2 regions of the Paenibacillus sp. FW104-T2 genome follow, and region 1 is predicted to be linked to the other one. Evidence: riboswitches for the same ligand, from Rfam matches in the RefSeq annotation. Region 1 holds a riboswitch; the other holds the start of a gene.
What was found. A riboswitch is a leader RNA that binds a small molecule or an ion and turns the genes downstream of it on or off. The one in region 1 is predicted to bind cyclic di-AMP.
Positions count from the first base shown of each region.

Region 2: it holds a riboswitch for cyclic di-AMP, as region 1 does, so the genes downstream of both, AC3WQ3_RS19695 (NlpC/P60 family protein) here and AC3WQ3_RS13365 (3D domain-containing protein) in region 1, are expected to answer to the same signal.

Region 1 is NZ_JBYTCE010000009.1:66,621-70,413, forward strand. It holds gene AC3WQ3_RS13355 (ABC transporter substrate-binding protein/permease) at 1-1,349, shown strand, start outside; gene AC3WQ3_RS13360 (amino acid ABC transporter ATP-binding protein) at 1,336-2,061, shown strand; cyclic di-AMP (ydaO/yuaA leader) riboswitch at 2,328-2,527, shown strand; gene AC3WQ3_RS13365 (3D domain-containing protein) at 2,530-3,204, shown strand; gene AC3WQ3_RS13370 (polysaccharide deacetylase family protein) at 3,333-3,793, opposite strand, start outside.
Region 2 is NZ_JBYTCE010000016.1:65,298-69,090, forward strand. It holds gene AC3WQ3_RS19675 (xanthine phosphoribosyltransferase) at 1-325, shown strand, start outside; gene AC3WQ3_RS19680 (hypothetical protein) at 428-757, shown strand; gene AC3WQ3_RS19685 (hypothetical protein) at 876-1,094, shown strand; gene AC3WQ3_RS19690 (carboxymuconolactone decarboxylase family protein) at 1,220-1,549, shown strand; gene AC3WQ3_RS19695 (NlpC/P60 family protein) at 1,629-2,093, opposite strand; cyclic di-AMP (ydaO/yuaA leader) riboswitch at 2,099-2,230, opposite strand; tRNA gene AC3WQ3_RS19700 (tRNA-Leu) at 2,592-2,676, shown strand; gene AC3WQ3_RS19705 (alkaline phosphatase family protein) at 2,945-3,793, shown strand, end outside.

The DNA of each region.
Region 1 (3,793 bases):
TGGTTCTCGGCACGAGTGCCGACTTTGCACCATATGAATTCCATAAAGTTATTAATGGCAAGGATGAGATTGTCGGATTTGATATTGCCATTGCCAAAGAGATTGCTGCCGATTTGGGCGTAGAACTTGTGATAGAAGATATGGGTTTCGACGGCCTTCTGCCTGCATTGCAGAGTGGACGCGTGGATATCGTTATTTCAGGCATGACACCGACAGAGGACCGCAAAAAAAGTATCGACTTCTCGGATACCTACTATAAATCGAAACAAGTCATCATGGTTCGCAATGAGGATAAAGACAAATACCCAACCATGGCTGAACTGGAAAATGAAAAGATCGGAGCACAAAAAGGTTCGATTCAGGAAACAATCGGACAGAAGATTCCTGGAGCCAAGCTGACGTCTCTAGATAAAATCTCGGACATTGTGCTTCAACTGCAAACTAAACGGATCAACGCTGCAATCGTTGAAGATACCGTTGCTGCAGGATACCTGGATGATATGATCGGACTAGCTCCTGCTGTTCCGGACGAAGAGCAGGTAGCAGCAGCGATCGGTATTCGCAAAGGCAATACGGAATTGCTGAATGCCGTTAATGGTACGCTTGAAAGATTGAAAAGTGAAAATAAAATTGATCAGATGGTAACCGAAGCCAGTCAATTGATGGCAGACCGTGAGGTCAAATCGCCAAATATTTTTGAAGTATTTTGGCAATACAAAAGCTTCTATGCTACGGGGGTTGGTTATACCCTCCTATTGTCAGCACTTGGGGTAATCTTCGGGGTAATCATCGGTTTGATCATTTGTTTATTCCGAATGCATGATACAGCAATTTTGCGGTGGATTGGTACGGCATATGTAGAAGTCATACGCGGTACGCCGATGCTGGTTCAATTGATGATTATTTATTATGGTCTTGCCTTGACATTTGGTATTACGTTCTCGCCTCTTCAGGCGGGTATTTTAACACTTTCCATCAATAGTGGTGCTTACCTGGCAGAGATCTTCCGTGCAGGGATTCAAGGCGTTGACCGTGGTCAACTGGAAGCAGCCCGTTCGCTTGGGATGGGTAGAGCCGCGGCCATGAGATTTATTATTTTGCCTCAGGCCTTCAAAGCTGTACTGCCTGCCATCGGTAATGAATTCGTAACCATCATCAAGGAATCTTCCATTATCTCGGTCATTGGTATGGTTGATATCATGTATCAGGCAAGTGTAGTCAAAAACATTACGTACCAAGGAATGAATCCGTTCCTTATTGCAGCAGCCATATACTTTGTATTGACATTCATTTTGTCCAAGCTGCTGGGTCGACTGGAAAGGAAGTTGAGTGCAAGTGATAGACGTTAGACAATTACACAAATCCTACGACAAAAATGAAGTACTTAAAGGCATAGATGTCTCAATTGGCAAGGGCGAGGTCGTTGTCGTGATTGGTCCTTCAGGATCAGGCAAAAGTACCTTCCTTCGCTGTCTTAACCTGTTGGAGCAGCCTACTTCAGGTGAAATTAATTTCGAAGGCGTATCGATCACGGATCCCAAACACAACATTAATGCAACGCGGGAGAAAATGGGGATGGTGTTCCAGCACTTTAATCTGTTTCCGCATAAAACCGTGGAGCAAAACATTACCATTGCCCCGATCAAAGTCAAAAAGCAGTCTGCACAGGAAGCCAAGCAGATCGCCGCAGACTTGCTTAAAACCGTGGGGCTATTGGATAAAAAAGATGCTTATCCAAGTCAGCTGTCTGGTGGGCAGAAGCAGCGGATTGCCATTGCCAGAGCGCTTGCGATGCAGCCGCATGTGATGCTGTTTGACGAGCCGACGTCTGCACTTGACCCTGAAATGGTTGGTGAAGTACTCGACGTTATGAAGCGCCTGGCTGAAGGCGGCATGACGATGGTTATTGTTACCCACGAGATGGGCTTTGCCCGTGAAGTCGGTGATCGCATCATCTTTATGGATGGCGGTGTAATTGTGGAGGAGGGAACACCAGATGAAGTATTTGGTCAACCTAAGCATCCACGTACGCGTGACTTTCTCGGTAAAGTTTTGTCATAGCCTTTGAGCATGATCCAGTCAGTGAACCGGATTAAATAGAATGAACAAAAAAACGAAATTAAACAACCTTGCTCACGTCACGTTAGCAGGGTTGTTTTTTTGTGCATGGGTAAGGATCCAGTGTCGTAAAAGTAACGTTTCTGTCATTGTTCCAGAGCTGCTTGATCGCTCTTTTTTAAGAAAAATCCTTATTTTTTAAGCATCATAATGTGTTGTTATAGACAGTTGGTAACATTTACTACGGACCCTGGTTACAAAATTGTGATATATTGTTCCTGCCGAAACTTCCTGAGGAGGAAGTGTGGAGGATGTAATGATGCAGACCGTGGAGGGGAAGATTGAAACGCACGCTGCTTGGGGTGAATTAGGGGTACATAACGCAAGACGAATGTAACAGAGACCTATAGGGTGGTTTCCTCCATCCGAATCCGACAACTAACTTCGCAGGCACAATGAGGGAGGAAGACCATGATTAAGAAGAGAACTATAGCCAAAACAGCAACAGCCCTGCTGACAGCAGCAATGCTCATTCAGGCCGTTCCAGCTCACGCTGATTCTGTTCACGTGGCCAAAGAGGGGGATACCTTCTATACCTTATCGAAACAATATGGAGTTGGACTGAACACTCTGGTTAAAGCAAACAGTGATATTTCACCTTACAACATTTATGGTGGTTTGAAAATTACGATTCCTGGAAAAGCAAACACGGCCTCAGCTGCTCCAGCAGCGAAAAGCTCGACGGGTGCTAAGACGATTACGACAGCTAGCCTTGATGTGAATGCTGATGATAAAGTCGTTCAGGCCTGGGGCAAAACGTTTGATTACAGTAAATCCATTGATGTGAAAGCAACAGCGTACTCTGCAGCCGCTTCCGAAAATGGTGGATGGGGTCCTGTTGATTACTTCGGTAATCCACTTGAACTCGGCACGATTGCAGTAGACCCTAGTGTGATCCCACTGGGTACGAAGGTTCTTGTTACAGGTCACTCCCATCCGGGGCTGCCTAAGCAGGCATTTGTGGCTACTGCCCGGGATATCGGCGGGGCGATCAAAGGGAAACGGATTGATATTTTCATTCCTGGAAGCCAGAAGTCTGTGAGCACATTTGGTTTTCAGGATGTTGAACTTTATATCTTGAAATAAGTATCAGCGCCAATAAAAGGGTGCCTTTATGACACGATTAACGTGAAATAAGGGTACCCTTTTTCTTTATTAAAACGCGCAAGATTGGTAGTTCTATAACTTGTGTGTTTGGTTTACGAAGCCGAGTATTATTTGCTTTTTGGCAATTGCAGCATTTCGTCCAAAGTCACCAGATTAAAGCCCCTGCATCGAAGTTCATCTATAATCTCCGGAAGTGCTCCAATGGTACCGGACAGATTGGAGCCCACGCCTCCGCCCGCGTGTTGAAGAATGATGGAGCCTGGCTTGACTGCAGATAGAACGTTCTGCTTCACTTGCTCTTTGCTGAGGCCTTTCCAATCGAGCGAATCCACATTCCAGTTGACGATGCTGTATTGCTGTCTTGCGGCCCATTGTAGCTGTTTCTCATTAATGTCCCCGTATGGAGGACGAATCATTTTAGGTGTATACCCGGTCAGTTTACGAATAATGTCGCCGGTATGTAGAATTTGTTTGCGAAAAGCATTCAAAGACAGCTTACTGAATTCAGGGTGGTTGTAACTGTGGTTCCCAACAATGTGACCTTCCCTAACGATCCGTCTGACGAGGT
Region 2 (3,793 bases), on a different contig from region 1:
ACTTCTGGCAGATCCCGATGCCTACTGTGAACGCGTACCTTCCTTTACCAAAGGGATCGTAACCGATATTATGGTATCCCGCGAATATATTCATGAGAACGACCGTATTTTGTTTATAGACGATATTATCGCCAACGGAGATGCAGCTCGCGGTGTCATTAAAATCATTGAACGTTCAGGGGCGGAGCTCGTCGGATTCGGTGTCGTGGTTGAGAAATGTTTTCAGGCCGGTGCACGTACGATCCGTGAGCAGGGCATTCCGGTGGAAGCCTTGGTGCGCATTCGTTCATTGAATGATGGAACCGTGCAATTCGACGATAATTAAATGTGACAGTTTAAAGGAAAAAGCCTATTTTTTGAACAATGCCTTTGCATGACCGCGGATTTCATTTATAATGGGGTTATGTTAGGGAGAGGAGGCAACACCATGGGGAACCAACCGGCATCAGAACAATTTTTTATTGAAAAGCTGGCGGAGTCGAAAGTTCATTTTGAACGTGCCCTGGATTGTAAACATACGGAATTTGATGACCTTTATCCCTATATGATTGAACATCCTCAATTTTTCTGGTACAAACGCTATGTTGCCTGGTCAGAGTTGCTGACCATTGTAGGCTTGTGTGAAGAGTTGTCCTTCGCTTGGAAAGAACAATTTACACCACATCAAGTGGAGTACCTTGAAGAACGTGTGATGTCCGCCAAAGTGCTTGATTTTTGGTTCGAGAAGAACGACAGCAAAGAGCACGCGCAGCGGTAACTTTCAGTCGGGACATTTTTCGAATGACATAACAGTCCAATACAGTCACGTGAGACCTAAATGACTCTTCATTTAGGTCTCTTTTTGTAAATTATTTTGGAACATAGGAGCCATAGACATGATTAGTGATGCAGAATTGGATGCACTGCGCTTATCGGGTGAAAAAGTAAGAGTGGTACGGGATGGTTTGGAGTCCAACGATGTAACAGGGATTATCGTTGCATGGGATGGGGAACAGGTGCTTATCCGTCGCCAGAACAGACGTGTGGTCAAGCTGGACCGCAGCTATCGCTATCAGCTCTTTAGCGAACCGCGCCAAAGCCCGGCTGATGAATAGAGCCGCTCTGGAGACGGATGCATGGAATTACCATGGATGGTTTGGCATAATTCCGACACTCGGGAGAGAAGATAGGTACAGCGAGAATTCGTAAACTTATCAGCCGAGAGGATGTGCGGGTAGCCATGACATTGATGAATGATAAGGTACATGCCTACAAGGATCAGATTGGAGAATTAAGCGATGTATTGCCTGGCGTAGTCAAAGCGTATCACGAATTTACGGGTGAATGCTTTCAGTCAGGTGCCATTGATGCCAAAACCAAGCAGCTGATTGCCCTCGGCATCGGATTGTTTGCCAATAACGAAGTATGTACGTTTTACCACGTAGAAGAGGCACGTGCGAAGGGCGCAACCGATCAGGAGATTATGGAGACGGTTGCGGTAGCCGGAGCAGTAGGCGGCGGTCACGCGCTGTCTCAAGGCGCAATGCGTGTGCAAAAGGCATTGCACTAAGGTTTCTCCTGCAAGTGAGCTGAATAACTAGACAGCAAAACAGGCTCTGGAATGATCCAGAGCCTGTTTCTTGTCCAACTTATATTTTTCCTAGCATCTTGTTATACATAAATTGTCCAGTCACCCGGCGTGCGGTAACGTAGCGAGTGTTGAAATACGGATTTGATAATTTGGTAATGCTGACACCTTTGCTGCTGGAAGCATGAGCGAATTGTCCGCCCCCGATGTATACGCCTGTATGCGAAATGCCGCTGCCTGAAGTGTTGAAGAATACCAGATCACCTGTGCGGATATTGGCTTTGGATACCGGAGTACCCGCCTTGGCCTGCTGCTGTGAAGTACGTGGCAAATCAATGCTATATTTTTGGAAGAGATATCTCATAAATCCAGAGCAATCAAACCCGGCCAGCGTCGTGCCGCCCCACTTGTAAGGAATTCCAGTCATGTTGTTAACGACGGTGTTGATACTGCTTGCCTCAGTGCTTGCTGCACCAGATGTGAATAGAACGGCTGCGCCAAAAATAGAAATGATCAGTTTTTTCAAAATCAATGTTCTCCCTTCGATGCCTACGGAGTTAGCTAAGGGTTCGGTAGAAGGTTCCCTATATTTCCTATGTATAAGAATAATTCACCCAAAATGGTTCCCCCGTTTTCAAACATGAAACTCGGCAAATGAATAATTAAGTTTTTGTAACCTTTTGAAACTATATTGCATAAATGCGTAATTGTCAAACCTTTCTTCCTTCTGCAATGTTAACGGAATTCAAGACTTTTTGTGAAAAATAGTAGTTCTCCATGTTTATTTATGATGACAAAAACGTAATTTGTGTTTCATCAGCACAGAAATTGGACAAATAAGTAAATTGGAGTATTAGAGGAGAGCACGGTTCATTCTCATCAGGGAAAGTCAGGTCTCGACCAGATTTTATAACTTTCGGTTATCGTAGTTTTATACCAAATCATTTAATTGTTGACACATTGAATTTCACATGATATATTATTTCTTGTCGCCGCGATAGATTATCTCGGAGATATACCATATGCGGTCGTGGCGGAATTGGCAGACGCGCACGGTTCAGGTCCGTGTGGGCTAACCCCCCGTGGAGGTTCGAGTCCTCTCGACCGCATCAATTCATACATGAGGTTTCTGATCTGCTTTTTCTGGCAGATTGGGGACCTTTTTGTTTTTTAAATACATTATAGATGCTGCAGTTCATCAAATGAGAAAAACAAAATAGCTGTATGCAAGTCGAGCTTCTGTTTGGAGCGCCGGCTGAAAAAGGATATTGTTGAACAATAGGCATTTCTTCAGGTCCCATTGCCTCTTGGCAAAAAGCACCTCGAATAACCCCAGGATTTTCAAGACAAAATGTACATAAATGGGGTGAATTGTCTATGAGGAAAAAAGGGATTCGGAAATTGCCTTGGATTTTGTTATTGGCCATGCTTATCGGATGTCAGAGCTCGAAACCTAAAGAACAGGATTTGATGCGGATAAATTCCGCTAATGGTAACAATGCGAAAAAAGTCATTTTCCTGATGGTGGACTCTTTAATGTATCAGGCGATCGACCAAGGAATCAGCAAGCAGGAGCTTCCTGTCTTACAATTTCTGATCAAGAACGGGCAATATTATAAAAATCTGGTCAGTTCTTTTCCCACGATGTCCGTCACGATCGACAGCTCCTTGCTTACCGGTGCATATTCGGACCTTCACCGTGTGCCGGGTCTGACTTGGTATTCTGCGGAATACAAAAAAATGATCATGTACGGAACCGGCCCGACGGAAGTGCTCAAACAAGGAGTGCACCCGGTAGTGACCGATGCTCTAATCCATTTAAACGGGAGTCATTTGAACAGGAATTTACCTACGATCTATGAGGATCTTGCCCGGCAAGGATTAAAATCGGGTTCAATCAACGGCCTGATATACAGAGGGATGTCCGCTCAAAAGCTGTCGATACCTCAATGGATTCAAGCAGCTGCTTCTTTACCCAAAGAGATTGATGTGAAAGGGCCGGACTTAATGTCCCTGGGTGCCTTGTCTAATCCGTTTCAAGGGATTAAAGACTTGCCGGATGGTCTAACGAAGCGAATGGGGATTCATAATGAATTTGCGATTGAAGCCTTAAAATATTTAATTCAATCCAATAAATTACCGGATTTTTTGTTTGTCTATTTACCGGATTTAGACCGGGAGTTACATAAGAAAGGCCCTACGGGACTTCGTGGAGTCAAGGAGTTA